Regions from separate parts of the Novosphingobium mississippiense genome, predicted to be linked through region 2. Evidence: riboswitches for the same ligand, from Rfam matches in the RefSeq annotation. Region 2 holds a riboswitch; the other holds the start of a gene.

Region 1 (14,546 bases), on a different replicon from region 2:
CTTCGTTACCCGTGCACTCGTGTCCGCGCGAAAGCCGATCCGGTTCAATTCACCGCATGGATCGCTGGCGTGTCCGAGCGCTGCACCGGGGCTTCCGCATTTTCTCGTCCGTGGGCGGAAGCCACGATCGCATCGTGTTCGGCAAAGACGCGCTCGATCTCCGCCCGCTTGTCGAAGATCATCCGCGCGACGCCCGCCGTCATGCCACCTTCATCCCCAACGCGCCCCAACACGCCGGCAAGGTCTTCAAGCGTGGCTTTCTCGGCGCTGCCATGAAGGCCGCCCTTCGAATCCCGATAGGCGATGCATTCGTTTGCCATGCGCAATCTCCTTACTTGCCTTCCTGAAAATGCGCGGGCGGCCTTCGGGTTGCAATTGCGCTATCGAGGTAGGGGAGAAGACCGATTGACCGACTTTTATCTGGCAACTGCGATCCATCCGGACGACTTCACGCTCTGGGATTCGTTCACCCGCGACGACAACCCACTGTATAAAGGCTGATATTCTTGACCGTATTCGGAGAACATCGTCCCAAATATTACTTATTTCATCGACCACCAAGAACGCACCTCTGACGCAAAACCTGCACCGCGCGCCGACTTTTCCACACCTATTCTGATCCCACCGCCGTTCGCAAGAAAGAGGCCCGCCATTTCCAGCCTCGACATGCCCGCAGTACTCGGCCCCTATTTGCCACCATTGCCGCTTGGTGCCGCGCCCGTACTATTCCGGTGGGTCCCACCCCCGAAGGTGGCCGCTTCCCCGTGCCGCGGAGTGAGGATGCATGACGACGATGCGCCAGCGCGATGCCGTTGCCAACGGACCGCAGGACATGCTCGACGGGTTGCAAGCGCTGCGCGGCATTGCCGCCGTGATGGTGGTGATCGATCACGCCATGCTGGCCGTAATCCCTTACGATCCGCATTTCGCTCCATTGGGCGACTTCGCGGGGACGATCGGGAAGATGGGGGTGAACCTGTTCTTCGTGATCAGCGGCTTCATCATGATGTACACGACGGAACCGACCCGAACCTATGCCCCCTCGCACAGGTTCAGCGATTTCGCCTGGAAGCGGCTGACCCGGCTGGTGCCGCTCTATTGGCTGGCCACGCTGTTGACGATCGCCGTCGGTGCGATCGAAGGGTTTCACTACACCAGCGGCCATATCCTCACATCCTTCACGTTCCTGCCGAACTTCGAAGATGCGGTGGACCCGCGCATGACGCCGATCGTCGGCGTCGGCTGGACGATCACGTACGAAATGCTGTTCTACAGCCTGTTCGCGCTGTGCCTGCTGTTCCCCCGGCAGATCGGGCCGGCAGCGTGCATGGCGATCATCGTCGGCATGGTCGTCTGCGGGGCCGTCGCCGCCGGGCATGTGCAGGACCCGGAACTGCGCCGGATCGTCGCATTCTATTCCTACAAGAACATGCTGTTCTTTACCGTTGGCATCGCGATCGCCATCGGCTTTCGCCGAATGCCGCAAGTGGCCGGCCCCATCGCGATCGGCGGATCGCTGACACTGATGGTGGCAGCGCTGACGTCCTATTGGGAATTCAGGCTGCAGAACGGGGGGCTGGTCTGGCAGGTAGTCTCGTTCCTGACCTGCACCTGCGTGGGCCTGCTGGCGGCGGGCAACGCGCGGCGCAGCGACATCCCGGCGCGGCGCCTGTTGCTTCACATCGGCAATGCCTCTTTCAGCACATACCTGTTCCACGCCCCGATCCTGCATTTCCTGGCCAGCCTGTCCGCGCCATGGCTGGTCAGGGGGTATGGGAGCGCCTTCATCATCGTGGCGGCGCTCCCCTGCCTGGTGGCCGGATCGCTGATCCACACCGGGATAGAGCTTCCGATTACCCGTGCCGTCAGGTCCATCCGCCGCAGGCATCGCAGCGCGCGCGTCCCGGTCGGGCGGGATTTTCCCCAGCCGCAGGCCACCGCCGCAATCGAAGCGCCGCGCTGAGCGGCAGTCGATTTGGTATTAAGCCCATTCCTCCCTTGCCCTGTGCCGCGTCCGACGCGCAGCCTTGCGCCATCGAGGCTGAACGGGCGGGGCAGGACCTGGGCATTCACGCGGCCGGAGCGCGGGAATTCGGGCGGCCATGGTTCGCATCCAGCCGGCATTCTGGACCCGCGATCTTGATGTCGAAGGCACGATCCGCTGCTTGGCCGCCGTTCTGGCCGCTCTCGAGGCCCGCCCCTCGCTCCGGACCGAGATTCACCGGACGCCCGACATTGCCGAACCGCATCAGCCAGGCCGATCCCGAAATGCTGATCGCCGCGGCACGGCTGCTGGCCTCAAGCCTGTCGCTCGTCGCCGTCTATCTCGATCCCACCACCCCGCGGGCCAACGTGACCGAGACCTACGGTGTGCTGGGCGGCTACGTCCTTGTCAGCATTGTCTTTCTGGTGGTTCCCGCACCGCCGCGCTGGCGCGAAACCTCCCGCATCGTGCAGACCGGCATCGACATCGTCACACTGGGCGTGCTGGCCCACTATTCGGACGATCTGCAGAGCCCGTTCTTCGTCTTCTTCACTTTCGCCCTGATCAGCGCGACGATGCGCTGGGGCTGGCGCGGGGTGCTGGCAACCGCCATCCTGCTGCAGTTGCTGCTTGTGGCCGTTACCATTTCCGATATCCGCGAAGGCAGCGACTGGGCGATGAACGTCCTGCTCATGCGCTTCGTCTATGCCTGGGTGGCCGCCCTCATGCTGGGATTTTTCGGCGGCTATCGCGCCCGTAACGAGCGGCGCCTGCAGGAACTGGCGGCGTGGCCGATCCACGTCATGCCCGATGACGACCGGCCGTGGCTTGCCGAAGCCTTGCAACATGCCGCCAGAGTGCTGGGCACCGATCGCATCGCGGTGGTCTGGCAGGATGAGGAAGACGGGCGGCCGACGATCGCATTCTGGACCGGCAGCCGTTGCGAATTCATCGACCGGGTGGCCTTCGCGATTCCGCTGTCCGATATCAAGGCCATGGCGGCGGCCGACCCCCACGGCATGTTGGGATGGCTGGGTTCCCAAGCCGACAACGCGGCCTGGACCGATCTGCTGGGCGCGGCGCGGCAATCGCTGCACCTGGCCGAGTTCCAGGGCATTCGCTACCACGGCTTGGTAATCGTCATCGACCCCGCGTTTCGCGAGGAGAACGTGGAGGCGTTCACCCGCATCATCGGCGCCCGGATCGCACTGGCGCTGGAGCAATTCTCGATAGCGGCCAGCCTGGTCGCCAGCGCCAGCCTGAAGGAACGCGTGCGCGTGATGCGCGACGTGCACGACAGCCTGCTGCAGGATCTGACGGCGGCACTGTGGCAGATCGATTCCACCGTATCCAGATTGCCGCCGGACGCGCAGGCGACGATGCAACGGGTCCGCAAGCTGCTGCGACAACAGCACGCGCGCCTGCGCACGCTAGTCAACGGCGCCCGCGCCAACCCGGTCGAGCCCGGTTCGCTGAAGCGCCAGTTGCTGACGCTGGCCGAACCGCTGGCGTCGCAATGGGCGTGCCGGCTGGACGTATCCGTCGAACCCGAAGGCCTGCAGGTTAGTGACGAGACTGCCGCCGAACTGTGCCTGGCCCTGTCGGAAGCGACCGCCAACGCCGTACGCCACGGATCGGCCGGCGCATTGCGGGTCGACGTCAGCACCCGCCATGGCGACCTTCATGTGGAGATCGAAGATGACGGCTGCGGCCTGGAAGGACGCGCGGCCTTGCCCCAGTCGCTCTGCGAGCGGATGGCGGACCTTGGCGGCGCGCTTGCCGCCACCGACAGTCCGCGCGGCTATCGCCTGCATCTGACGTTACCGGTAGGAGCGGGGACGGGGTCGGGGGAGGCGGACGGCTGATGGTCGATATTGTCGTCTGCGACGATCATCACCTGATCCTGAGCGGGATACAGACCCTGCTCAGCGACGATGCGGACCTGAACGTGGTTGCCACCGCGCGCGATGGCGAAACGGCCCTGCGCCACATCCAGCACCATCGGCCCGACATCGCGCTGGTGGACGTCAGCATGCCCGGGCTGGACGGGCTGGGGGTGCTGGCGCGGATCAACCAGCATGGCTGGCCCGTCCGGGTCGTGCTGCTGAGCGCGACGATTTCCGACAGCCAGATAGTGGAAGCCATCGCCGGCGGCGTGGCCGGCATCGTCCTCAAGGACATGGCCTCCACCACCCTGATCGAATGCCTTCGGAAAGTCGCCCGCGGTGGCCGTTGGCTGCCCCAGCATCTGGTTGCCTCGGCAGTCAGCCGCCGCCGGGTGGAAGAGCGTGAGATTTCTCCGTTCGACAGCCTGACGCGGCGCGAATGGGAAGTCACCCGTTTGCTGGCCGAAGGCAAGGCCAATCGCGACATTGCCGCCGAACTGGCGATCAGCCCGGGTACCGTGAAGATCCACCTGCACAGCATCTATTCGAAACTGGGTGCGGACAACCGCACGGCCGTTGCCCTGATGGTCGCGCGGCATGGCAGCGCCGGCTCGTCTTCCGACGGCTGAGACCACGTTTCGTATGCTCAAACGAGACCGGATTACTCTAGAGAGCTATATCCCCCGATAGATGACCGGCCAGGCGCAAGAGTATATTAACCATTGCACGTTCCGGCGTTCACGCGGCGGAACCGTCTCGCTCAAGTGGCACAGGGATACGGCGATGGACGACCAAGGCCCCGATCTGTTCGGTGAATCGCACCGGAGGAACTTCCTCAAGACGGCTGGACGCTTTGCGCTCACTGTGCCGCCGACCTTGACGGTACTTCTTTCCACCTCGCTTTCATCCCCGGCAATTGCCGCTTCGGGCGGCGGAGGAGGTGGCGGGGGCAGTTCCGGTGGCGGCAGCTCCGGTGGTGGTGACACCGGCGGCGGAGGCGGCGGCGACATGGGCGGTGGCGGCTTCGGCGATACTGGTGGAGGCGGCGTTGGCGACGGTGGCGGCGGCGGCGGAGGTGGCGACACCGGCGGCGGTCACGGCGGTGATACCGGCGGCAGCCGCGGCGGCGACGGCGGTGGCCGATCCAGTGGCGGCCGTGACAGCGGCGTAAGGCACGAAAAAGGCTGATCGAACCAGCGGTGCGGGACGACCATTCCACCGGTATCCACCCGGCACCCTTTCCGGCTCATGACCTGACATCGGCATCGGCCGGCATCCATGATGACCGGCCGAACCCGTCTCAGGAATCCTCTCATACGACGGCCGGTCCGAGGCTGGCCCCAACACGGGCCTCAACACTGCGATGGCAACTGGCGCCCGGCGTCAGCCTGATTGCCTTTCCCGGGCGTGAGGCGCTGTTCTGCGAAGCCGCGCAGGAACTTTACGCGATCGATCCGCTGGGCGCGCTGATTGCCCACGGCCTCGCCGCGCAGGCCACGGCCGTGGATGGCCTTGTTCAGCACTGCGTCGACCACGGCGTGGATGCGGGCGCGGCGCCGGATGCAGTCGCCGCGCTGATGCGGTTGTGGTCCGATGCGGGGCTGCTTGCAGCCATCCCCGAGGCGAACGGCGAAACCGCCCGCCGCTTGCGCTTCCGCCTTGCCGACCAGTCGATCGACGTGACCATCGACGCGCCGTGTCCACCAATCGTCCTTCCGGTTCCTGCAGTGGAAAAGGCGGCGCCATCATCCGTGCCCTGCTGGCATCTCCTTTCCGAAACCTCGGGATCGGACATCATCCTTGCACGCGCGGGCCGCCCTGCCCGCATCGTCACGCCCGAACAGGCCGTACCGACGCTGAAGGCGCGACTGGTGGAAGACGCGCTCGCCGCCAGCGGACGCATTGCGCTTCATGCCGCATCGCTGGTGCGGCAGGGTCGCGCCCTGTTGCTCTGTGGCGATCCGGGCGCGGGCAAGAGCACGCTCTGCGTCGCGCTGACCGGGGCGGGATACGGCTATGCCGCCGATGACGTGACCCTGATCGACGCCGATGGCGCGGCGCAAGGGTTGTGCTTCTTTCCGACGCTGAAGGCCGGTTCATGGAACCTTGTGCCGCATTGTTGCACCGCCCTGGAACGGGCGCCGGTGCACCGCCGATTGGACGGCGCGCTCTTGCGTTACGTGCCGATGCCCGAACCGCAGACCGGCCGCTACCCGGTCGGTTGGATCGTGCTGCTGGACAGGCGTGACGATGTGCCGGCCAAGCTCGATCCGGTCGATCCGGTAACCGCGCTCCAGACCCTGTTCCGTGGCGCCTATTCCAGCAAAGGGCGATCGAGCGCCGCGGATGTGCGGATGATGGGCGAACTCGTGGCCGGTGCCCAATGCCTGCGGCTTACCTACTCCAGCTTGCCCGAAGCCGTGGATCTGCTGGATCGCGCCGGGCAGGCAGGATGACAGCACCGATGGGCGTGCGCGAACTCGCAGCCGCGCTGGACGGCCGGATCGGCTGTCCGGGCGGCGACGACTGGGAACGCCTGATCGGCCAGGCCAACCGGACGATGACGATTGCAAGCCTTGGTGCCGGCCTTGCTGCCAACTCCGCTCAGCGGAACGGCCCCGTTCCCGAAGACGCCAACGCCTATCTGACTTGCGTGGTGGAGGCGAACCGGGAACGGAACCGGCGACTCATGGCGCTGCTGGAAGAAGTGCTGGACGTGCTTGCGCAGATCGGTGTGATGCCGATCCTGCTGAAAGGCGCGGCCCTGCTGGTTGCACTGGGCGAGCCCGCCATGCGCGGCCGCATCATGGGCGATCTGGACCTTATGCTCCCTGCCGGCACCACTCGCGAGGCATGCAACCGCCTGAGAGAATACGGTTTCGAGGTCTATGCCGACAGCGGGCTGGACGATGCGCCGATCGTGCTGTTTCGCGATAGCGATGTCGGCATGGTCGATCTCCACGGCCGCATGAAAGGCAGCAATCCCCGTTTCGACCATGCGCTGCTGGCACCGCATTGCCGGACCGTCCGGATCGGCGGGCAGGAAGCACTTCTGCCGTCGCCCGCCGCCCAGGCCGCACTGCTGACATCGCACGATCAGCTTCAGGAACTCGATTACTGGCGCGGCCTGATCGACATGCGCCACCTCCACGATCTGGCGCAACTGGCCCGGTCGGCGGACGGGATCGACTGGCAGGTCCTCGACGGCCTGTTCACTACCCGGCAGGCACAGCGCGCCCTTCGTACTCAGCTGCTGGCACTGAAGGCGCTGTTCCGCGTACCGGTCCCCCGCCGCTATTCCAGCGGGCTATGGCCACGCATCCAGCATCGCCGTCAACTGCTGCAGGCCGACCGGCCGCGGTTGCGCTGGCCGCTGACACTGGTCACGCTGGCACTGGAATGGCCGCGCGGGGTCAGGGACGATCTTTCCGCCGCATCGCAATCGCGCCGGCACCTCGTTCCCGCGCCATTCCTTCGCGGCAAGAACATGGCCCGCAAGGCCATCCGCTCCCCCGGCCCCGGCAAGTTCTGCTGAAGGGGCCATTCCAGCTTTCACAAATCGGCCATAAATCGTCGCGGCGCGTGCGATAGGCCTTTCCACAAGGCACCCGAGCGCCTAGACGGCGGCTACCCCGGGGGGCCGCTGACGCGCGGCTGAGAGGTGGTCAGCAGACCACGACCCGCTGAACCTGATCCGGCTGACACCGGCGTAGGGAGGGCCGGCGGCAGATCCGTTGTCCCTCCAGTGGAGTGGACGCGTAAGAATGCCTTTTCATTACAGATATTTGAATGGCGCCATGCTGGTGCCGGCGCTGCTGGCCGGATCGGCGACCGCCGCCTTTGCCGATGACGCCGCCCCTGCCGACATCAAGGTGATCGGCCATCCCGATCCCGAAGGGTTGCTGCCGGACCAGACCGCGCCCAAGGCGGTCAGCGCAATCTCCGCCGATTTCATCGTCAAGCAGGCGCCGACGCTGAACGCGTTCCAGCTGGTGAACCTGCTGCCCGGCGCCAATGTCTCCTCCAGCGATCCCTATGGTCTGTCCACCAGTTCCAGCCTGACGCTGCGCGGTCTGGGGCAAGACCAGATCGGCGTGCTGATGGAAGGCGCGCCGCAGAACGACATCGGCTATTACTACGCCTACCCCTCGCAATTCGCCGATGCCGAGAATGTCCGGCAGGTCACGCTGGCGCAGGCCGCGGCCGATATCGACGCGCCGGTGGTGGCGGCCGCCGGTGGCGTGCTCTCGCTCTCTCTGGACGATCCGAAGGCGGAGATGGGCGGCCTCGTCAATCTCTCGCTCGGTTCCTACAGCGAACGGCGCGCTTTCGTGCGGTTCGATACCGGCACGATCGGGAAGACCGGGCTGAAAGCCTTCGTCTCCTATTCCAACAACCGGGCGGACAACTGGCGCGGCGCCGGCTTCGATACGCGCCAGCACGTCGATGCCAAGCTGCTGAACGAATGGGGCGACGGCAATCGGGCCAGCATCTCGGTCTCGTTCAACGAAGCCAAGACCTCCACCTACCCCAGCCCCACGCTGGCGGACTGGCAGGCCTATGGCCGCGATTTCAATTACGACAAGCATTACAGCGAGGGCGATGCCAATTACTGGCGGCTCTACCGCGCGCCGTTCCGCAACGTCTACATCGCCGCACCGCTGCACCTGAAGCTGAATGACCGACTTGCCTTCGACAGCACCGGCTACCTGCAATTCGGTTACGGCAACGCCCCCTATGGCACGCAGCTCACCGAAACTGGCAACTTCCTGGGCACCGAGGAATTGACCCAGCCGATCGCCCTGCCCGGTGCCGTGGACGGCGTGGCCACCGTGCTGGGCAACTGGACCGGCAAGCAGATGCGCGTGGGCGATGTCAGCAAGCTGAGCTTGCAAGCCGGCGCGCATCGGATCACTGCCGGGCTCTGGTTCGATTACGGTACGGACCGCGTCACGCAGTCCTACACCTCGATCGATGCCGACGGACATCCCATGGACCAGTGGGGCCATCAGAGCCAGGCCATCCACACCGCCGACGGCCGTCTGCTCGCCTATGAGAATGCACGCACCGAAACCGTCACCAAGGGCTTCTTCCTGGCCGATAGCATTCAGGTTACCCCGCGCCTTGGCGTCGACATCGGCTTCAAGGGCGTGAACGTGCTGCGCAACGGCGACAATTACCTGCCGGGCCCGCAATCGACGGTGCGATCCAGCAGTTCGGCCGCCCTGCCCCGCGCGGCAGTGCATTACCAGTTGGACGATCGCCAGCAGATCTTTGCCAACGTGACCACCAACTTCCGCACCCCGAACGAGTTCGCGCTCTACAACAGCTATTACGGCGGCGAAGTGGTCAGCCAGGGGGCGGACAACCTCAAGAACGAATATTCGGTCTCCGAAGAGCTGGGCTATCGCTATATCGGCCCCAGCCTGTCGTTCTCGCTGACCGGGTTCCACTACCACTTCCGCAACCGCCAGGTGGCGACGGTGATCGACAGCGGCGGTGCGCTGGTCAATTCGACGGTCAACGCCGGCAGCCAGACCTCCTACGGGCTGGACGGAGAGATCGACTATCGCCCGGCCAAGGGCGTCAGCGTCTATCTTTCCGGCGAATACCTGCACACGCGCCAGGACGATGATCTGGCCATCGGAGGCGATTACCTGCCCACCAGGGGCAAGCGCGCCGTATCCAGCCCGAAAGTGCAGTTCGCCATGGGCAGCACATATGACGATGGCCGCCTGTTCGGCAGCACCGCGCTGAAGTACGTCGGCCGCCAATATGCCACGTTCATGAATGACGAGAGCATCAAGGGCTACGCCACGCTCGACCTGTCGGTAGGCGTGCACCTTGCCGGGTTGATCGATGCCCAGCGCATGGACCTGCGCCTGAACGCGATCAACGTCACCAATCCGCATGTCCTGTCCGGCGTGCAGGCGATCAGCAGCAATGCGCTGGATACGGTGGGCCGCAACGGCACCGTGATCGCCGGCTCCGCACCGACGTACTATGTGGGAAGCGGGCGCGCCTTCGTGGTGTCGCTCAGCCGGGCCTTCTGACGATGATCGGCGCCGCCTCCGATCCTGGGCCGCATCGCGTGCACGGCATGGGCACGGCACTGGAGGCGCCGGTCTGGCCGGCAATCACCGCGCAGGAGGCCGAGGCGGTGCTGGCCCGGTTCCCTGCCGCAGGCACGCTGGCAGGGCTGCGATGGCATTCGCCGCGTCCGTTCTCGGCAGCGACGCTGCTGGAAACGGATCGAGGCGCGTTCTTCCTCAAGCGCCATCACCTCCGACTGCGCAGCCCGGCCACGCTGGCGGAGGAACATGCGTTCATGGCGCATCTGCGCGCGGCGGGGCTGACCGTTCCCGACGTTCTGACCACCGCAGACGGAGCCGGGGCCATCGCCAGCGGCGAATGGAGCTACGAACTCCAAAGCCGCGCGCCCGGCAACGATCTCTACCGCGATCGGCAATCGTGGACGCCGTTCCTCTCGCACGACCATGCCCATGAAGCGGGCGTCGCACTGGCCCGGCTGCATCGCGCAGTACGCGACTTCGCGGCGCCCGCCCGCATCGGCCAACCGCTGGTGTCCAGCTTCACCATCCTGCCCGCACGCGACCCGCTGGCAGTTGTGGCAGCATACGTGGCGGCCCGGCCGGCGCTGGCCGGCTTTCTGGCCGACAAGCCCTGGCGGCAGGAACTGAAGCGCCTGATCGCGGCATTGGCCGACGGGCTGGCGGAACGCCTGCAAACCCAGCCGCCACTCTGGACGCACAACGATTGGCACCCCTCCAATCTGCTCTGGTCGCCGGAAGGGACGGTCAGCGCCGTGTTCGACTTCGGACTGGCCACGCAGACCTGCGCGCTGCACGACATCGCCACCGCCATCGAGCGCACGGCAATCCCGTGGCTGGAAATGGACGCCGGCGCGCCCGATGCCGGCGCAGCGCTGGCGCTGCTTGCCGGTTACCGGACCGTCCTGCCGCTCACCCGTACGGATATCGACACCCTCAGCCGATTACTGCCGCTGGTCCATATCGAATTTGCGCTGTCCGAAGCCGATTACTTCGCCGGCATCCTTGCCGATCGCGATCAGGCGATGATGGCCTGGCAGGACTATCTGATCGATCATGCGGACTGGTTTCTTTCCCCGCCCGGGCAGGACTTTCTGCAAGACCTTCGGAATGGAAAGGCAGGCTGATGTCGGCGCTTGAGATCGTGGCCGTGGTGGTCAGCTTCCTGGGAATCTGGCTGACGGCAAAGCGGTGGCTGCTGTGCTGGCCGGTCAGCCTTCTGGCCTGTGCGCTGTACTTCAAGCTGTTCCTCGACGTGCGGCTCTATTCCGACATGATGTTGCAGGCGCTGTTTGGCGTCGCCATCCTCTACGGCTGGATCGTCTGGGCACGCGGGAAGGATCGGGAAGGCGAAGTGATCGTCAGCCCCCTGCAGCCCGCGAAGGCGTGGGCGGGCCTTGCTGCGGGCGCCGTCGGCGCGGTCGCGATCGGGTGGTTCACCAGCCACTACACGAACGCTGCGCTGCCCTGGATGGATTCGGGGCTGAGCAGCTTCAGCCTTGTCGCCCAATACTGGACTGCGCGGCGCCATGCGGCCAGCTGGCTGCTGTGGATCGCGGTGGACGTTCTCTACGTCGGCATGTTCACCTTCAAGGGCCTGTGGCTAACGGGCGGGCTCTACGCGGCGATGGTCGGGCTGGCAGTGCTGGGCTATGTCCGTTGGCGGCAGGCCGCGCGCTCCGATGCGCCCGAAATGCCCCGCATGGCCTGAGCGGACGCTGCGCAACGGAATAGGCGCTGGCGGGGCACCCACAGGCGTCGCACCGCGATCCGCAAGCACCACAGTCCGTTAGCGGCAGGCCGTGCCGTTAGTCAGACAGGTATCCGGATTACCCCTCAATAGCGCTGCCCCGTCGCCCGCGTTCGGGCGACTATGGTGGCAATTATCGGGAGGAAGCCGATGCTCGAGGGTGCAAATGCCGAGCTGTTTTCCGAACTGATCGTCACATGCGACGGGATGCTGTCGCCACAAGTCTATGCGCGGGTTTACGAGACCGCCCAACGCGGCGGGGTGATCGTGGAAGTCGGCACCGCGTTGGGGGCCGCCACGGTGGCCCTGGCGCTGGGGCTGCAAAGTTCCGGCAAACCGGGGCACGTGTTCACGTTCGATCCGATGACCGGCGGCCCCCGCCGGTCGATCAAGACGGCGGAACAGCGCATCGCCCGGATCGAGAAGAGCCTTGCCCACTACGGCGTGGCGGACCGGGTGACCATCACTCCGCAGGATCTGGTCAGCGGCCTGGCCGCGTTGCCCAAGGGGGAGGACGTATCGGTGCTGATGCTGGACGCGGACGGCCGGATCGACCGCGACCTTCAGGTCCTGCACGGCCGCTGCGCTTCGGACTGTTCGATGATCATCGATGACGTGGCGGACCGGGTGCGCGTGAAACGCAGGGGGGCGACGTACCGGATCGACAGCAAGATGCGCCTGTCCTGGCTGCTGACGAACATGCTGATCTCTTCCGGCAAGCTCAGCAGCGGACAGCGGCTGGTGGACACCTATTTCGGCGAACTGACCTGCGATCCCCTGCAAATCATCGAACCGGGCGATGCACTGGCCGTCTATCGGCAACTGGTATTCCAGTCGGCCTCGGCCAACCGGATCCAGCGGCTGCGGTCCCGCGTGCTGGAGTGGGGGCAGGATCTGGCCCCCGACCTCGCCGCCCGCTGCCGCAGGGTCTATCGCCATGTGAAATATGGGCCCGCCCACAGCGAACCGGCGGCAGAGGACGGCGACCAGGCGTTGGAGGATGAGGTCAGAAGGCAGGTCGCCACCTATCACTGACCGCCCGCAAACGATCGCGACATGCCGCGAAGTCCATGACCTCGCGGCATGTCTGCCTTCAATCAGAACGTGTAGCGCGCGCCGATCTTGAACGTGCGCGGTTCGATCACGCGGCTGAGACGCCCGTCCGCCGGGCCATCGGCATCGAACGCGGGAATGTAGGATTCGTAGTAATAGGCGATGTCCTTGTCCCGACTGTCGAAGATGTTCAGGACTTCGCCGTAGATCTCGATCTTCCTGCCCTTCCACGCGGCACGGGCATTGAACACCGTGCTGCCCTTGTCACGCACGCTGTTGTCCTCGACCAGCGGATAGGGGCCAAGGTGGCGGACACGGATGCTGGCCTCCCACGGATCCAGCACGATGGCCGCGCCGGCCGACGCCGCATTCTCGAACGCGTTCGGGATGCGATCGCCATTGTCGTAGCGTGAGTGATTCCAGGTATAGTTGCCGTCCAGCGCCAGCCAAGGCAGCGGGCGCCAGAAAGCGACGACCTCGTAACCATGGCGCTTGCTGGCGCCGGTCGGTTCCACCGCGTTGGAATCGCCCACGAAGCGCAGTTCGCTGTCGACATCCAGCCACCAGTAGGTCCCGGTCAGCGAGAAAGTGCCGGACTGGAAGCGCCCGCCCAGTTCCTTGCCCGTACCGCGCACCAGCACCGGCACCGGCGTATCCACGTTGACCGCGCCGCGCACGTCGTTGGAATGGAAGCCGCGACCCCAGTTGGCGTAGACTTCGAACTGCGGCATCACCTCGTAAGCGGCGGAGAACTTGGGCGAAACGATGGAGTCGTGCCCGCTGCCCTGCCCCAGTTCGGCGGCAGCCTCATCCCGCGCGCGCACCGAATAGTGATAGTAGTCACCGCGCAGGCCGCCGGTCAGCCGCAAACCGGGCAGCGGCTTCCACGTCGCCTCTCCATAGAGCGCACCGGAAAGCTCCTCCACATGGTAGCGACCTAGCGAATAGAGGAACTGCCGGTCGGCCGTGCGGTTCACCCCGACGCTGCCGATGTGATCGTAGCGGTTTTCCGTGCCGATGCTCAGTTCCAGACTGTCGGCCACTTGCCATTGCTTGCGCGCGGTAAGCCCGGTCACCCAGCGCTTGTCGTACTGGTCGATCTGCGCGCTGGTGCCATCGGGATCGGCGTAGGTGGGGTTCGAATACATGTTCCAGTCGTAGTACTGGGCATAGACGTTCGCGCTCCACGTCCTCTGGGTAACGCCGATATTGCCGACGAAGCGCGTCGTGCGGCCGCGTGCCGAGGGATCGGGCGAGCAGAACACATCCTCGCAGACGTCCGAACCTATGATCCTTTCGGGGATCTGCTCGGTCGGCCGCCAGGTCGCGTGATAGGCGTGGAGGGAGGCCTGAAGCGTACCTTCGCCCAAGGGCATCGCATATTTCGCGAAGCCGGCGTAGTGGCGCAGGTGTTCGGCTTCCTCCCAGGGCCCGTCATAGCGCTTGGCCTGACCGACCAGCGTAAGGTCGCCGCCGCCCAGGTCCTTGATCGTGCCGCCGGCGGCAAGACGGCCGGAATTGTACGATCCGCCTTCCACCGAAAGCCACGGGCGCTCGAACCCGTCGATCGTGGTCATGTAGGCCGCGCCGGCCAATGCGAAATCGCCGCCGTCTGCGCGGTACGGCCCCTTTCGGAAATCCTCGCGCGCGACGATCTCCGGAATCAGACCATTGAGGTCGAGGTAACCCTGCCCGTGGCCGTGGGTGCGCAGGTTCATCTGCACGCCATCGATATAAGTCGTGAAGTCGGTGCCGTGATCTAGGTTGAAGCCGCGCAGGAAGTACTGGTTGGCCTTGCCGCT
Region 2 (14,546 bases):
ACCTCTTCCCGCCGGATTTCCGCCCCAAAGCCCATCCCACCCGCAGAACCGAACACCGACGGGAAATTTTCTTTCGCAGTTAAAACGGCGAAATTCCGCCATTGCATGCGCAAAAATCGGAAAAAAATCGTCCTGTGTATAAATAATCGAACCCGAATCGCTTGCAGGGTCGGGGTCTCCTTGATAGAGGCGCCCTCCTACCACGGAGCGGTTGAAAAACGGCTTCGGATGATTGAGCGGTCGTGGCGGAATTGGTAGACGCGCAACGTTGAGGTCGTTGTGGGCGAAAGCCCGTGGAAGTTCGAGTCTTCTCGACCGCACCATCATCCAGATCGGGATCGATAAAAGCCTTCGGGCATCTCCCGATTTTCTTCTATGGTACTTTCCCCGATACTTTGAATTACCCTTCGGGGCCCTGCTTCGTTCAGGCGTAGGCGGCTTTCGAGCTGCCGTTATTCTCTCGCTTCAGGCTGGCGACTTCGCCGTAATCACCCAGCAGCCCTTCGACGATCGCGTAAGTCCGCTCGTCATCCACGTCGATCGCCTGGGTGCCATCGGCCAGCACCACCGCGCGCACGCGCATGCCCAACCGGCGCGAGGCGCGCACGACGGCGCCCGCCAGCGTTTCCATGCCCAGCCGCACCATTACGAAGCCCAGCAGCCCGATCGCCCGCCAGATCCGCAGCCCTTCCCGGTCCGACGCGCGCACGCCGCGAAATACGTTCACCGCGTCGACGAAGCGCGCCGATGCCATGCCGTAAAGATCGCAGGCGACATATTCGCCATCGTGCAGCGGGATGAAGCTGCGCCCGGCATCCGGATGCGCTGCTTCCACCGCCGCGCGGCTGGTCAGCGCGAAGGCGACATCGGCGGTGTCCAGCGCCTCTATCATCGCATCGATCGAGGCGGCGGACAGCAAGGCGTGATCGGCGGTGGTGACCAGCAGCGGCCCCTCCCAGTCTTTCGCCGCCGCGCGCACGCTGGCGGCGATGTCCGCCTGCGCCTCCACCAGTGCCACCGTTCCGCGCCCGGGTATCTGCGTCAACACATCCCACACCGGCTCGAACGCCTGCCGCTCGACGCAGATGGCAAGGCTGGTGACACGCGGATGCTGCGCCGCGGTCTGCAGGATATGCGCGATCAGCGGGCGGCCGGCCAGTGGCACCAGACAGCGATGACTTTGCCCGAAATGCTGGGCCAGCGCGTCCGCCCCGCGCATGGCGGAGCGCGGGCCATGCCCGGCAAGCACGACAAGCCGCAGAGGCTGCGGTTCGTCTTCCAGGCTGTCAGGGAGGTCCGTAGAAGCCATTACCTTCGCGCCTATGCCGCGCGCGTGTGACAAGGCCGTGACCTTTTGCATGCCCCTTTCGGGGAATTGCTCCAGACCCGATCATGCGGCGCAAGCCGGCATCCCCGCCGGTTCGCGCGAACGACAAGGATCAGCGGCCGTCGTTCGTTCCGGTTCGAACCACTTCCGGTTCGGGCAGCGTTTGGTCCCCTTCACCCAGTTGGCGCTGCATGACGAAGACATCCAGCCATTTGCCATGCTTCCAGCCCGCCGCCGCCAGCGTGCCCACCGGGCGGAAGCCGGCGCGGGCATGGAGGACCACCGATGCCGGTTCGCTTTCCGCGATCACCGCGAAGGCCTGACGGAACCCGCGCGCCTCGCACCGATCGAGCAAGGCGCCCAGCAACTGGCTGCCGATGCCGCGCCCCACGCAGCCCGGCTCCACGTAGATCGTCGTCTCCACGCTATAGCGATAGCCCGCGCGCGGGCCATAGCGCTGGGCGAAGCCGAAGCCGATCACGCGTCCATCCGCCTGGCTGTCCCGCACCAGCAGGAACGGGTATCCCCCGTCCAGCGTCGCGCCGATGCGACGGCGCGTTTCCAGCTCCGCCGGCGGTTCGGTTTCGAAAGTCGCAGTGCTTTCCAGCACGTAATGCGCATAGATCGCCGCGATGGCCCCGGCATCGTCCGGCCGGGCGTCGCAGATGGTCAAATCCCCGTTCATCGTCACAAATATGCAGCATACAACGAAGCCTGCCAAGTTGTCCTGCCACGTTGCGGCAGCGGCAACCCTTCCCTAAACGTCAGGACGATGGAGCTTCGCACTTGCAACCTGGCGATCCTTGGCGGCGGCCTTGCCGGATCGCTGATCGCGCTCGCCATGGCGCGCCACCGGCCCGAATTGCGCGTGCTGCTGATAGAGCGCGGCGCGGCGCTGGGCGGCGATCATGTGTGGTCGTTCTTCGAAAGCGATCTTGCCCCGGCCGAGCGCGAACTGGTCACGCCGCTGGTGGCCAGGCGCTGGCCGGGATACGATGTGCACTTTCCCGGCTTCTCCCGCCGGCTCTCCACCACTTACGCCAGCGTGACCAGCCGCAACCTGGACGCGGTGACGCGCGCCGCCCTGCCGGAAGCGGCGGTGCTGACCGGCGCGGAAGTGCGCCACGCCACGCCCAATTCGGTTACCCTGGCGGATGGCGGGCAGATCGCCGCCGATGCGGTGATCGACGCGCGGGGCGCGCACGGGCTGCCGCACATGGCGGGCGGCTGGCAGAAATTCGCGGGACAAATGCTGCGCACCGCCCGGCCGCATGGGCTGGAGCGCCCGGTGGTGATGGATGCCCGCGTGGAACAGGCGGACGGTTACCGCTTTGTCTATGCCTTGCCGTTTTCCGCCAACGAGATCTTCCTTGAGGATACCTACTATTCCGATACCCCCACGCTGGACCTGCCCCTGCTGCGCGATCGCATCGGCGCCTATGCACGACAGGCCGGCTGGCAGGTCGCGGCGGTGGACTATGAGGAGACCGGCGTGCTTCCGGTGATTGCCGAGGGCGATTTCGAGGCGTTCTGGTCCGCCACGGATTCGCCCGAAATGGCACGCGCGGGCGTGCGCGCGGCGCTGGTTCACCCGCTGACGTCCTATTCGCTTCCCGATGCCGCGCGTTTCGCGCATCATCTGACCACTCTCGACAAGCTCTCCGGCAACAGCCTAGGAAGGGTCAGCCATGCATGGGCCGCAAACCATTGGCGCGGGGGGCGCTATTACCGGATGTTGACTCGCATGCTGTTCGCCGCCGCACCGCCGGGTGCGCGATGGCGCGTGCTCGAACGGTTCTACCGCCTGCCGGAGCCGCTGGTGGAACGCTTCTACGCAGGCCGCTCCACCCTGGCGGACCGGGCACGGCTGCTGATCGGCCGCCCGCCGGTGCCGCTGGGCGCGGCGCTGGCCAGCCTGTCCGGCGGGGGACGCCCGCTGGCTGATCTGGGAACGGCCGACCTGGGGCTTGAACGGGGACCGGCGCGATGACCACGGTCGCCTATAGCAAGGCCTGCGTGATCGGCGGCGGTTTCGGCGGCCTGGCCCTGGCCATCCGCCTGCAGAACGCAGGCGTCGAAACCACCCTGATCGAAGCGCGCGAACAAGTGGGTGGCCGCGCCTGGGTGCGCGAGGTCGATGGCTTCACGTTCGACGGCGGCCCCACCGTCATCACCGATCCCGCCGCCCTGCGCGAATTGTGGGCGCTGTCCGGCCACGAGATGGCCGACGATGTGGACCTGATGCCGGTCATGCCGTTCTACCGGCTGAACTGGACCGACGGCGTGACGTTCGACTATTCGAACGACGACAATGTCCTGCGGCGCGAGATCGCCCGCGTCGCGCCCAACGACATCGGCGGGTATGAGGAATTCCTCCACTATGCGGAGGGGGTGTACCAAGAAGGCTACGTCAAGCTGGGGCATCAGGCGTTCCTGGACTTCACCAGCATGGTGAAGGCGGCGCCGGCACTGGCGCGCTATCAGGCGTGGCGATCGGTCTATTCGATGGTGTCGCACTATGTGAAGGACGAGCATCTGCGCCAGGCGCTGTCGTTCCACACCTTGCTGGTGGGCGGCAATCCGATGACCACCAGCGCGATCTACGCGCTGATCCACAAGCTGGAAAAGGACGGCGGCGTCTGGTGGGCGCGGGGTGGCACCAACAAGCTGGCGCAGGCGATGGCCCGCCAGTTCGAACGGATCGGCGGCACCATCCGCCTGGGCGACAAGGTTTCGCAGATCCACACCTTGGGCGACCATGTGACCGAAGTGGAGTGCGAGAGCGGCTGGAAAGCCCGGTTCGACGCGATCGCCAGCAATGGCGACATCATGCACAGCTATCGCGACCTGCTGGCGGGCAGCCTGCGCGGGCAGGAAATGGCCAAGAAGCTGGCGCACAAGCGCTTTTCGCCCAGCGTCTTCGTGGTCCATTTCGGGCTGGAGGGCACCTGGCCGGGCATCCCGCACCATTCGGTGCTGTTCGGCCCCCGCTACAAGGGCCTGCTGGACGATATCTACGAACACGGCGTGCTGCCGCGCGATTTCTCGATCTATCTCCACCATCCCAGCGTCACCGATCCGTCGATGGCACCGCCGGGCAAGAGCACGTTCTATGCCCTTGTCCCGGTGGCGAACATGGGCAAGCTGCCGGTGGACTGGAACGAGGTGGGCCCGGTGCTGGAACGCCGCGTGCTGGCCGAAGTCAGCCGCCGCCTGATCCCCGATCTGGACGACCGCATCGTCACCAAGTTCCACTATGCCCCGCCCGATCTGGAGCGCGACATGGGCGCCTACCGTGGCAATGCCTTCAGCCTGGAGCCGCTGCTGACGCAGAGCGCCTGGTTCCGCGGGCATAACCGGGATGACAAGCTGAAGAACTTCTACCTCGTCGGTGCGGGCACCCATCCGGGGGCGGGCATTCCCGGCGTGGTCGGCAGCGCCAAGGCCACCGCCAAACTGATGGTGGAGCAATTGCGATGAGCCGGGAGGTCAAGGCCCTTAACACCGCGTGGAGCTGGACCGGCGTGGATTTCGCCGAGATCGTGGCCCACAGCCTGATGGGGCACATGCTGGTCACCGACACGGCCGGCGCGTTCCACTACGTCGATCCCGAAATGGGCACCGTCACCCTGCTGGGCGACGAAGCGGCGGCGCGCGATCACATGGCGCTGGACGAAACGCAGGCGATCTGGCGCGCCGATGCGCTGATCGATGCGGGAACCAAGCGGCTGGGCTTCAATGCGCTGGGGGAAGTCTACAGCTTGACGCTTCCGGCGCTGATCGCGGGCGACTATGCGCCCGAGAACCTGATCAGGATCGACTTCGTGAAACTGATCTATCTTACCGGCGACCTGGCCCGGCAGACGCGCGATCTGCCCGATGGTGCGGCGGTGCAACTGAAGGTTATCGACTGAAATGAAGCGTATCGCCGTCTACTGCGGTTCGGCCACCCCCGCCGACCCGCGCTACATCGAACTGGCCCGCGAAGTGGGCGCGACGCTGGCGCGCAAGGGCATCGGCGTGGTCTACGGCGGCGGTCGGCTGGGCCTGATGGGCGCAGTGGCAGCCGGTGCGCTGTCGGAAGGCGGCGAAGTGATCGGCGTGATCCCGGAAGCGCTGGTGGGTGGCAATGGTCGCGGCGGCGAAGTGGCCAACAACGACTGCACCGAATTGCACATCGTGAAGACCATGCATGAGCGCAAGGCGGAATTCACCCGCCTGTCGGACGGCTTCATCGTCATCCCCGGCGGCGTGGGCACCATGGACGAGCTGTGGGAAGCGGTCAGCTGGGCGCAGCTGGGCTATCACGACAAGCCGGTGGGCGTGCTCAATTCCTTCGGCTTCTACGACCTGCTGCTGGCGTTCAACCGCCACATGGCCGAAGTGGGCTTCGTCCGCCCGGCGCATCAGGGCATCATCATCGACGATACCGAACTGGAAGCCCTTCTGGACCGCATGGCCGCGCATGAGCCGATCGTGCCGATCGTCCGGATGGACCCGAAGACCCTCTAGAATTGGCGAATGACATCCGATCGCGCCCAACTGGTTGAAACCGCCCGCAAGTCGATCCGCAAGGGTTCGAAAAGCTTTGCGGCGGCCAGCCGGCTGTTCGATCGGACCACGCGCGAACGCGTCTGGCTGCTCTATGCCTGGTGCCGCGCCTGCGACGATATCGCCGACGAGCAGGACCACGGACGCGCCGCCCGGCGCGTTCCACTGGGCACCCGGCTGGCGCCGCAGGACCGGCTGGCCACCATCCGCACGCTGACCGAACTCGCCATGGCGGGCGAGACCACCGGCACCCCGGCTTTCGACGCGCTGGGCCAATTGCGCCGCGAAGTGCCGATCGCCGGCAGCGCGGTGGACGATGTGCTGGCCGGTTTCGCGCTGGACGCCGCCGAATGGCGCCCCCGCAGCGAGGCGGACATGCTGCGCTACTGCTATCACGTCGCCGGCGCCGTCGGCGTGATCATGGCGCTGGTCATGGGTGTCGATGCCGATGACGAGGACACGCTGGACCGCGCCTGCGATCTGGGCATTGCCTTCCAGCTCGCCAATATCGTTCGCGACGTCTGGGAGGATGATGCGAACGGCCGCTGCTACTTGCCCCAGGAGTGGCTGGCCGAAGCCGACATTCCCCCGGGTGAGGTTACCAAGCCGCACTATCGCCGCGCCTTGGTGCCGCTGGTCGCCCGCGCCTGCGCCCTCGCGCGGGAGTATGAGGCTTCTGCCCGGATCGGCGCCGCGCGGCTTGCCTTCCGCCAACGCTGGGCGGTGCTCTCCGCCGCCGGCATCTACGGCGACATCGCGCGCGAGGTGGAAAAGCTGGGCAGCCACGCCTGGGACCATCGCGTGCGCACCTCCCGCGTCCGCAAGCTGGCCTGCGTGTGGCAGGCCTGGAAGGAAGCCCGCACGCCGCCGCGCCTTGCCGAAACGCCGCCCCGCCCCATGCCGTCCCGGCGCGAACTGGTGGAACTGGCGCACAGCCATCCGGTCATCCGGCCGAGCTGATCCTCCGCCGTCGGCTGAAAGCGCCGAAAATTATCCTCTCCGTTGGGTCGCCTGAATTGGCCTCAATCCAGCCCGGATTCGCGCGCTGCGCTTTCAACCCCACTTTCGTCGTCCCCGCGCAGGCGGGGACGAAAAGAGATTTCGGAAAGTCAGCGCGTAAGCTCCGCGGCAGCACACAACAACAGACAAGCCGCCGGGGTTTATCCCGGCCGGCCTGTTTCGCCTGTGATCGTCTTGAACGGTGGACCCAAAGGGCGGCAGCGAGATGCGCGCAAGGGGCGATTCGCGGTCGCATCCGGACCATGCCCGGCACGTCACCCACCGGCAACCGCTGCAAACGTTGCAATCTGTCGCCTGCCCCCAGTCTGAGACGAGTTGCATTCACCGCACGCTTTTGCAGCCAAGTGACGGCTTGCGCGTTCTTCCCGTATCCCACCAAGGAGAAGATGCCATGCTTTTCACCATAGCCGCCATCCTCATCATTCTGTGGCTGCTCGGCTTCGTTGTATTCCACGTTACGGGCGCGCTGATTCACGTGCTGCTGGTGGTCGCGATCGTCGTCGGCCTGGTCCAGCTGTTCCGTGGCCGAAGGGTCTAGTTCGATAGCGGATAAAAATTCGGGGGCCGCAAGCCCCCGAAATTCCCTTTTCAAAACTCATGCCCCGCCGTCGGCGGGTGCGCCTTGTAGAAGCCCGGCGGGTTGACCCTGCGGAACAGCCGCCCCTTCTCCGAATAGAGCACCAGCGCCAGCGAGGTCAGCCCGCAGACCACCATGGCCCCCAGGATCGGCCGCGCTGTCCCGTCATAGGCCTGCCCGATCAGCGATCCCAGCGCCGCGCCCAGCACCGTCCGCACGAACGACATGACCGAAGCCGCCGCCCCCGCGATCCGCGCGAAGGGCTGGAGCGAGATCGCCTGGAAGTTCGCGCCGATGAAGCTCATCATGCACATCGTCAGCGTCATCAGCGGGATGAAGGTCCACAGGCTCTCCCCCCGCATCGCCAGCACCAGATGGATCGCGGCGAACAGGATGTAGCAGCACAGCGCCGCGTGCGAGACACGGCGGGCGCCGAACCGCTCGACAATGCGCGAATTGGCGAAGTTGCTGCAGGCCATCACCAGCGCCATGCAACCGAACACCACCGGGAACAGCGTGCCCGCGCCGAAATGCTCCCCCACCAGCTGCTGGGCCGAATTGATGTAGCCGAACAGCGCCCCCTGCACGAAGGCCGCGCCCAGGAAATAGCCGAGCGAGGCCCGCTCCTTCATCGCCAGCACCATGTTGCCGGCGATCACGCGCGGCTGGATCGGCTGGCGGAATTCGGGGTGCAGCGTTTCCGGCAGCCGCATCCAGCTCCAGCCGAACACCAGCACGCCCATCGTGCACATGATCCCGAAGATCCAGCGCCAGCCGGCGAACAGCAGCACCGTCTGGCCGATCATCGGCGCCACCATCGGCACGATCATGAAGGTCATCGCCACCAGCGACTGCGTGCGCGCCATGCGATCGCCATCGAAACGGTCGCGCAGGATGGTCATCGGCATGACCATCATCGCCGAACAGAACGCCCCCATGAACCCGCGCGCGATCAGCAGCAGCGTGAAGCTGCCCGAAATCGCGCAAAGGAAGGCGGTGATCACGTAAGCGCCGATCGCGGTCAGCACCACCGGCCGCCGCCCGAACCGGTCCGCCAGTGCGCCGGGAAACAGCGATCCCAGGCCGGAGCAGATCAGGAAGACGCCGACGATCAGCTGGCGCTGATTGGGATCGGCCAGATGCAGATCGCGCGAGATCGCGCCCAGCGCCGGCAGCATGACGTCGATCGAAAGCGCCATCAGCGCCTGGAGCGAGGCCATCAGGATTACGAACTCGACTTCCCCCATCGGGAAGCGGTCGGACCTTGCATCGGAGGCGCCGGGGGCATCAGGGGAACGCATGACTCGCCCATGCCGCATGTGCGAAAGAAGCGCCAGCCCTAAGGCCGGTCCGACCTGACCTCAGGCGCAGCCTTCGACATAGGCAAGCGCCGGCATCGTGCCGACATGGATTGCGCTGACCTTGCCGTCATGCCCGATCTCGAACCGCAGGGCGGGATCGCCGCTCTTCGCATTGGGCGCGGTAAGGTACTTGGCAGGCGCTGCCTCGTACTTGTGCGGTTCCGCGCGGAAGCCGGCGAACCACTTCTTCACGTCGGCCTCGCTCGCCCCGACGCCAATGCCTTCGACCAGCTTGACCTCAGACCGCTGACCCACGGTGATCCGCCGCACCTTGCCCTGTTCGACAATGGCATAGACACCCGGATAGTCCGGCGACGTGACCGTGCGGCAGGCATCGGAGGCCTGCGCCCCGCGCTCCGCCCAGGACGATCCCGCAGGCACCGGCTCACCGATGCGCAGATCGGCCAGACCTTCCAGCGCCAGTATATTGGCATCGGCGCCGGGGGTGGCGGTTGGTGCGCTCGTCGGCGCTTCGGTCACGGCCGCGTCCGGCACGGCGCTGGCGGTCGCCATCTCGGTGGCCTGTTCCGAGGCTTGTCCGGGCGCCGGGGCAGGCTCGGACGAACAGGCCGCCAGTGCAACGGCCAGCGCGGACACGGTGAGAAGGTTTTTCATGGCGGCTACAACGTAAGGGAGCGGCAACTGTTCCTCCGACATGGCCTCAACCGCCGTTCAGGCGCGCGATCAAGGCCATAGCCGCTGCCGGGGCGCGCTCCTTCGCGCCATTGATGAAGAAGACGAAGACTTCCTTGCCGTCCTTCGACCACGCACCGATCTTCTTCGTCCATGCGTCGAGTTCGGCGTCAGGATAGCCCTGCTCGATCTCCGCGCGGGCGTTCTGGAGGCGGGCGTAGACGAAGGGCGCGGCGTCCGCCGCCTTGTCGAAGGCCGGATACTTGGCGCTGTCGGCCAGGATCACCGCGACGCCGGCCTTGCGGGCCAGATCGAAGAAGGCGGGATCGTCGAAGCTTTCGTGCCGGGCCTCGATGGCGTGGCGCAGATGCAGCCCTTCGTGCTTCTTCGGCAGCAAGGCGAAGAAGGCCGCGATCTCGTCCGCGTCGAACTTCTTGGTGGCGGCCAGTTGCCAGTTGATCGGGCCCAGCTTGTCGCCCAGTTCGACGATGCCCTGTTCGACGAAGTTGGTGACGCTCTCGCCCGCTTCGGCCAGGTTCTTGCGATTGGTGCAGTAGCGCGAGCCTTTCAGGGCGAAGCGAAAGCCGTCCGGCACCGTATCGCGCCACTTGATGTAGCTGGCTGGCTTCTGGCGGCCGTAGAACGTGGCGTTGATCTCGGTTCCGGTCAGGTGCTGGCCGACATATTCCAGCTCGCGCGCCTTGGGGACGGTCTTGGGATAGAACGTCTCCCGCCAAGGATCGTAGCTCCAGCCGCCGATGCCGACATGGACCTTGCCGATGTGTTTGTTCATGCCGGACTTCTCCTTGGTGCTCGCCAAACCGAGCCTGCCCTGTCATGGGCGCGACGAACAGGAGAATTCGACATGCCGGGCGACGACGAAGACTATATCTACGACGAAGACAGCGGCGAGTGGCTGCCCGCATCCGAACTGGCCGCCAAGCGCGCGGCGGCGGACACCGTCGAGGTGCGCGATGCCGTGGGCAACCTGCTGGCGGACGGCGATGGGGTGACGCTGATCAAGGACCTGGACGTGAAGGGCGCAGGCCAGACGCTGAAGCGCGGCACGCTGATCCCCTCCATCCGCCTGACCGGCGACGCGCAGGAGATCGATTGCAAGTACCCCGGCATCAAGGGGCTGGTGCTACGTGCGGAATTCGTGCGCAAGCGGTGACGTGCTTCACTTCCCCCCTACTTGGGGGGAATGGGGCGCTACCCCTTCGAAAGCCGCCTGCGATTGGCCCTTACGCGCTTGCTGTAGTGGCGCACCGCCTTGCGGGCGGCGCGTTCCGGGGTGGTTGGTCCGCCCCAGAACAGCTTGGCCGCCAGTTCCGCGTTCGCCTGCACCTTTTCGGTGACCATGCGCACGTTCTCGTGGCTGCTGCCGCGCCCGGTCATCATGTCCGACGCGCGCATCCCGATCACCATCATGGAATCGGCCCAGAGCAAATAGCTGTCGGTCGCCAGCTTCATCCAGTCGGCGGTGGGGTTGCGCATGGAATCGGGCCTCCTTGGAAGATGAGACCCTAGCACTCCTTGCTGCACCTGCGAAGGCAGGGACTCGCTGTTCTTTTGGCGAGGATCGAGAAGGTGAGGAAGAAAGCGGGGTCCCCGCCTGCGCGGGGACGACGGAGGCGGTTGCTTGGCTTGTCAGGCCACGCGCCGGGCGGGATTGCAGCCATCCTGCATTGGCACCTGCCCCGTACTGCACCACCGATCCGTCGCCCCCGCAAAGGCGGGGGCCCCGCTGTTCTTGCGGTGAGGCGGAAGGGATGGGACCGGCTGATAGGGACCGGCCCCATGGCTCAATCGTGTTCGCGACCGCCAGCGCCCATGTAGAGTTCGCTGCCGGTGTCCTTGAACACCTTGCTCATCTCCGCCATGCCCGCCTCGGCTTCGGAGATGGCGAGCTTGCCGCCTTCCCCCGCGGCGAGGAAGCCGGTGCTGGGCTGGTTTTGCCGCGCTGCAAAATCGCGCACTTCCTGGCTGATCTTCATCGAACAGAACTTCGGCCCGCACATCGAACAGAAATGCGCGGACTTCGCGCCCTCTGCTGGCAGCGTCTGGTCGTGGTACTGTTCGGCCGTATCCGGATCGAGGCTGAGGTTGAACTGGTCGCGCCAGCGGAACTCGAACCGGGCGCGGCTGAGCGCATCGTCGCGGACTTTGGCAGCGGGGTGCCCTTTGGCCAGATCGGCGGCGTGGGCGGCCAGCTTGTAGGTGACGACGCCCACTTTCACGTCGTCGCGATCGGGCAGGCCAAGGTGCTCCTTGGGCGTGACGTAGCAGAGCATCGCCGTACCGTACCAGCCGATCATGGCGGCGCCGATACCGCTGGTGATGTGGTCGTAGCCCGGCGCGATGTCGGTGACGAGCGGCCCGAGGGTGTAGAACGGCGCTTCGCCGCAAGCCTCAAGCTGCTTGTCCATGTTCTCCTTCACCTTGTGCATCGGCACATGGCCCGGCCCCTCGATCATCACCTGCACGTCCTGCGCCCAGGCGCGCTTGGTCAGTTCGCCCAGGGTGTAGAGTTCGGCAAACTGCGCCTCGTCATTGGCGTCGGCGATCGAGCCGGGGCGCAAGCCGTCGCCCAGCGAGTAGGCGACGTCGTAGGCCTTCATGATCTCGGTAATCTCGTCGAAGCGTTCGTAGAGGAACGATTCCTTGTGATGGGCCAGGCACCACTTGGCCATGATCGAACCGCCCCGGCTGACGATGCCGGTCACGCGCTTGGCGGCGAGCGGCACGAAAGGCAGGCGCACGCCCGCGTGGATCGTGAAGTAGTCCACGCCCTGCTCGGCCTGTTCGATCAGGGTGTCGCGGAACACGTCCCAGGTCAGATCCTCGGCAATGCCGCCGACCTTTTCCAGCGCCTGATAGATCGGCACGGTGCCGATCGGCACGGGGCTGTTGCGGATGATCCATTCGCGGGTGTCGTGGATGTTGCGGCCGGTGGAGAGGTCCATCACCGTGTCCGCGCCCCAGCGGATCGACCAGACCATCTTGTCCACCTCGCTCGCCACGTCGGAGGCGACGGCGGAGTTGCCGATATTGGCGTTGATCTTGACCAGGAAATTGCGGCCGATCGCCATCGGCTCGCTTTCCGGGTGGTTGATGTTGGAGGGGATGATCGCCCGGCCGCGCGCCACTTCCTCGCGCACGAATTCGGGCGTGACGTAATCGGGGATCGCCGCACCCCAGTTCTGACCATCGCGCGCATATTCCTTCAGCATCGCGCGGCCGAGGTTCTCGCGCTCGGCAACGTATTCCATCTCCGGCGTGATGATCCCGCGACGGGCATAGTGCATCTGGCTGACGTTCATGCCCGCCTTCGCGCGCAGCGGGCGTTTGACCACGTTGGGGAACGCCGGGACGCCGCCCGAACGGTCCGGACCAAGCTGGCCGTTGTCCTCCGGCTTCACCGCGCGGGCGGCGTAGTCCTCCACATCGCCGCGGGCGAGGATCCATTCGCGGCGCTTGGCGGCAAGCCCGGTCGCGATGTCGATGTTGACGTTAGAGTCGGTGTAGGGGCCGGAGGTGTCGTAGACGCGCACCGGCGCCTCCCCCGATCCCGGATCAAGGTGAATTTCCCGCATGGCAACGCCAAGCGGCCCGACGTGAATCTTCTTCGACCCGCGAATGGGCCCGGTGGTAACGCCGATCTCCAGTGTGGAATTGATGTCGGCCATAAGCGATTTTCCTTCGACTTATGGACGAAAGAAAGGTCGCGACAGAATAGTCCTGTGGCCCGCCCTTCCCTCCGCCCGTGTTAACGGGTTCAGGTTCAACGGGTCGGGCAGCGTGACCTGCCCCTCTCAGCCATTTGTTTCCGTCCGGCTTTCCTGATTCGAAAGCCTTGGGCACAAGCTCCCCGGGGATGGGCGGGACGATAGACGCGGCTTTTCCAGCCGTCTAGGGCCCGCAAGAGACATGCCGATCATCTATCGCCTCGACGCCCCTGCCCGCGAAGTCGCCCGCACGTTCGGCGCCAATGCGGGCGACGATCCCTGGCCCGGCGGCTCGGTTTCGGCGGGCGGTTTCGCCCCCGTGATCACCATGGGGCGCGAGTTCGTGGCGGGTCCGCGCCCGGAAAAGCGGCTGCCGCGCCGGATGATCCCGCGCCTTTGGGGCGTTCCCCCACCGCCGCAGGGGTGGGACGAGCGGCGCCATGGCATCCTGACCGTGCGCAATCTCGAAAGCCCGTTCTGGATCGGCAACTTGCGCAACAGCGAATTCCGCTGCCTGGTCCCCGCCAGCGCCTTCATGGAATGGGGCAAGGTGGACCCGCGCGACGGCAAACGCCGCCAGTGCTGGTTCGGCGCGACCGATCAGCCGATCTTCGCCATGGCCGGCGTGTGGAAGGACAGCGAGGTGCCCAGCTTCGCCCTGCTCACCACCCCCGCCAATGCCGCGCTGCGGGCCGAAGGGCGCGATACGATGCCGGTGATCCTGCCTGCCGACCCGGCCGCGCACGACCTTTGGCTGAAGGGGGACTGGAAGGCGGCGGCGGCACTGATCGCCCCCTATTCCTCCTCGCTCACCTCGCTGCGGGTCACCGGGCAGGACGTCAGGCGTTCATGAACCCAGGCAGCGCCAGCACGATCAGGATCAGCCCGAAGGCCACCGAGACAATCGCCCACACCCGCGCCATCACCCCCAGCCGCCGGGCCAGGATCGGCAGGTAGCGGTCCGAAAAGGCCAGGATCAGCAGCGCCTCGATACACATCAGCGCGCCCAGCACGCTCATCACATGGGCCAGCCAGCCGGGCGAGGACCAGGGGTTGACGATATAGACGATCGCGCCGACGAACAGCTCGATCAGCGCCGTGATCACCTGCAGCGCCGGGGAGCGGGTGATCTCGTCCATCATGCGCTGCCAATGGCCGGGCTTTCGCAATTCGCCGATGCCGGCAAAGAGCGCGAAGAGGCCAAGGAACAGCCCGGACCAGTCCGGCATCAGCACAAGATCGTTCACGCGAAACCTCCGTGCGGGAGCCAAGTGGCGGAAATTATGTCGGTCGCCAAAGTACCCGTCAATCGCGCAAAGCTTGCGGCCGGGCCACCGCAACGCCATCTG

Evidence for each region. A riboswitch is a leader RNA that binds a small molecule or an ion and turns the genes downstream of it on or off. The one in region 2 is predicted to bind thiamine pyrophosphate.
Region 1: it holds a riboswitch for thiamine pyrophosphate, as region 2 does, so the genes downstream of both, WBP06_RS18690 (TonB-dependent receptor) here and thiC (phosphomethylpyrimidine synthase ThiC) in region 2, are expected to answer to the same signal.

The regions. Positions count from the first base shown of each region.
Region 1 is NZ_CP147003.1:32,251-46,796, reverse strand. It holds gene WBP06_RS18730 (hypothetical protein) at 45-320, opposite strand; gene WBP06_RS18725 (hypothetical protein) at 319-501, shown strand; gene WBP06_RS18720 (acyltransferase family protein) at 785-1,963, shown strand; gene WBP06_RS18715 (sensor histidine kinase) at 2,236-3,849, shown strand; gene WBP06_RS18710 (response regulator) at 3,849-4,499, shown strand; gene WBP06_RS18705 (hypothetical protein) at 4,774-5,046, opposite strand; gene WBP06_RS18700 (hypothetical protein) at 5,070-6,326, shown strand; gene WBP06_RS18695 (nucleotidyltransferase family protein) at 6,323-7,405, shown strand; TPP riboswitch at 7,501-7,589, shown strand; gene WBP06_RS18690 (TonB-dependent receptor) at 7,668-9,923, shown strand; gene WBP06_RS18685 (phosphotransferase enzyme family protein) at 9,926-11,068, shown strand; gene pnuC (nicotinamide riboside transporter PnuC) at 11,068-11,652, shown strand; gene WBP06_RS18675 (class I SAM-dependent methyltransferase) at 11,842-12,726, shown strand; gene WBP06_RS18670 (TonB-dependent receptor) at 12,789-14,546, opposite strand, start outside.
Region 2 is NZ_CP147001.1:2,599,886-2,614,431, forward strand. It holds tRNA gene WBP06_RS12205 (tRNA-Leu) at 237-323, shown strand; gene WBP06_RS12210 (NTP transferase domain-containing protein) at 425-1,309, opposite strand; gene WBP06_RS12215 (GNAT family N-acetyltransferase) at 1,440-2,000, opposite strand; gene crtY (lycopene beta-cyclase CrtY) at 2,100-3,317, shown strand; gene WBP06_RS12225 (phytoene desaturase) at 3,314-4,807, shown strand; gene WBP06_RS12230 (hypothetical protein) at 4,804-5,241, shown strand; gene WBP06_RS12235 (TIGR00730 family Rossman fold protein) at 5,243-5,839, shown strand; gene WBP06_RS12240 (phytoene/squalene synthase family protein) at 5,849-6,838, shown strand; gene WBP06_RS12245 (lmo0937 family membrane protein) at 7,290-7,436, shown strand; gene WBP06_RS12250 (multidrug effflux MFS transporter) at 7,487-8,776, opposite strand; gene WBP06_RS12255 (hypothetical protein) at 8,837-9,451, opposite strand; gene WBP06_RS12260 (DUF72 domain-containing protein) at 9,498-10,262, opposite strand; gene WBP06_RS12265 (alkylphosphonate utilization protein) at 10,335-10,643, shown strand; gene WBP06_RS12270 (hypothetical protein) at 10,682-10,966, opposite strand; gene thiC (phosphomethylpyrimidine synthase ThiC) at 11,275-13,158, opposite strand; TPP riboswitch at 13,208-13,353, opposite strand; gene WBP06_RS12280 (SOS response-associated peptidase family protein) at 13,400-14,050, shown strand; gene WBP06_RS12285 (hypothetical protein) at 14,037-14,444, opposite strand; gene WBP06_RS12290 (uracil-DNA glycosylase family protein) at 14,481-14,546, shown strand, end outside.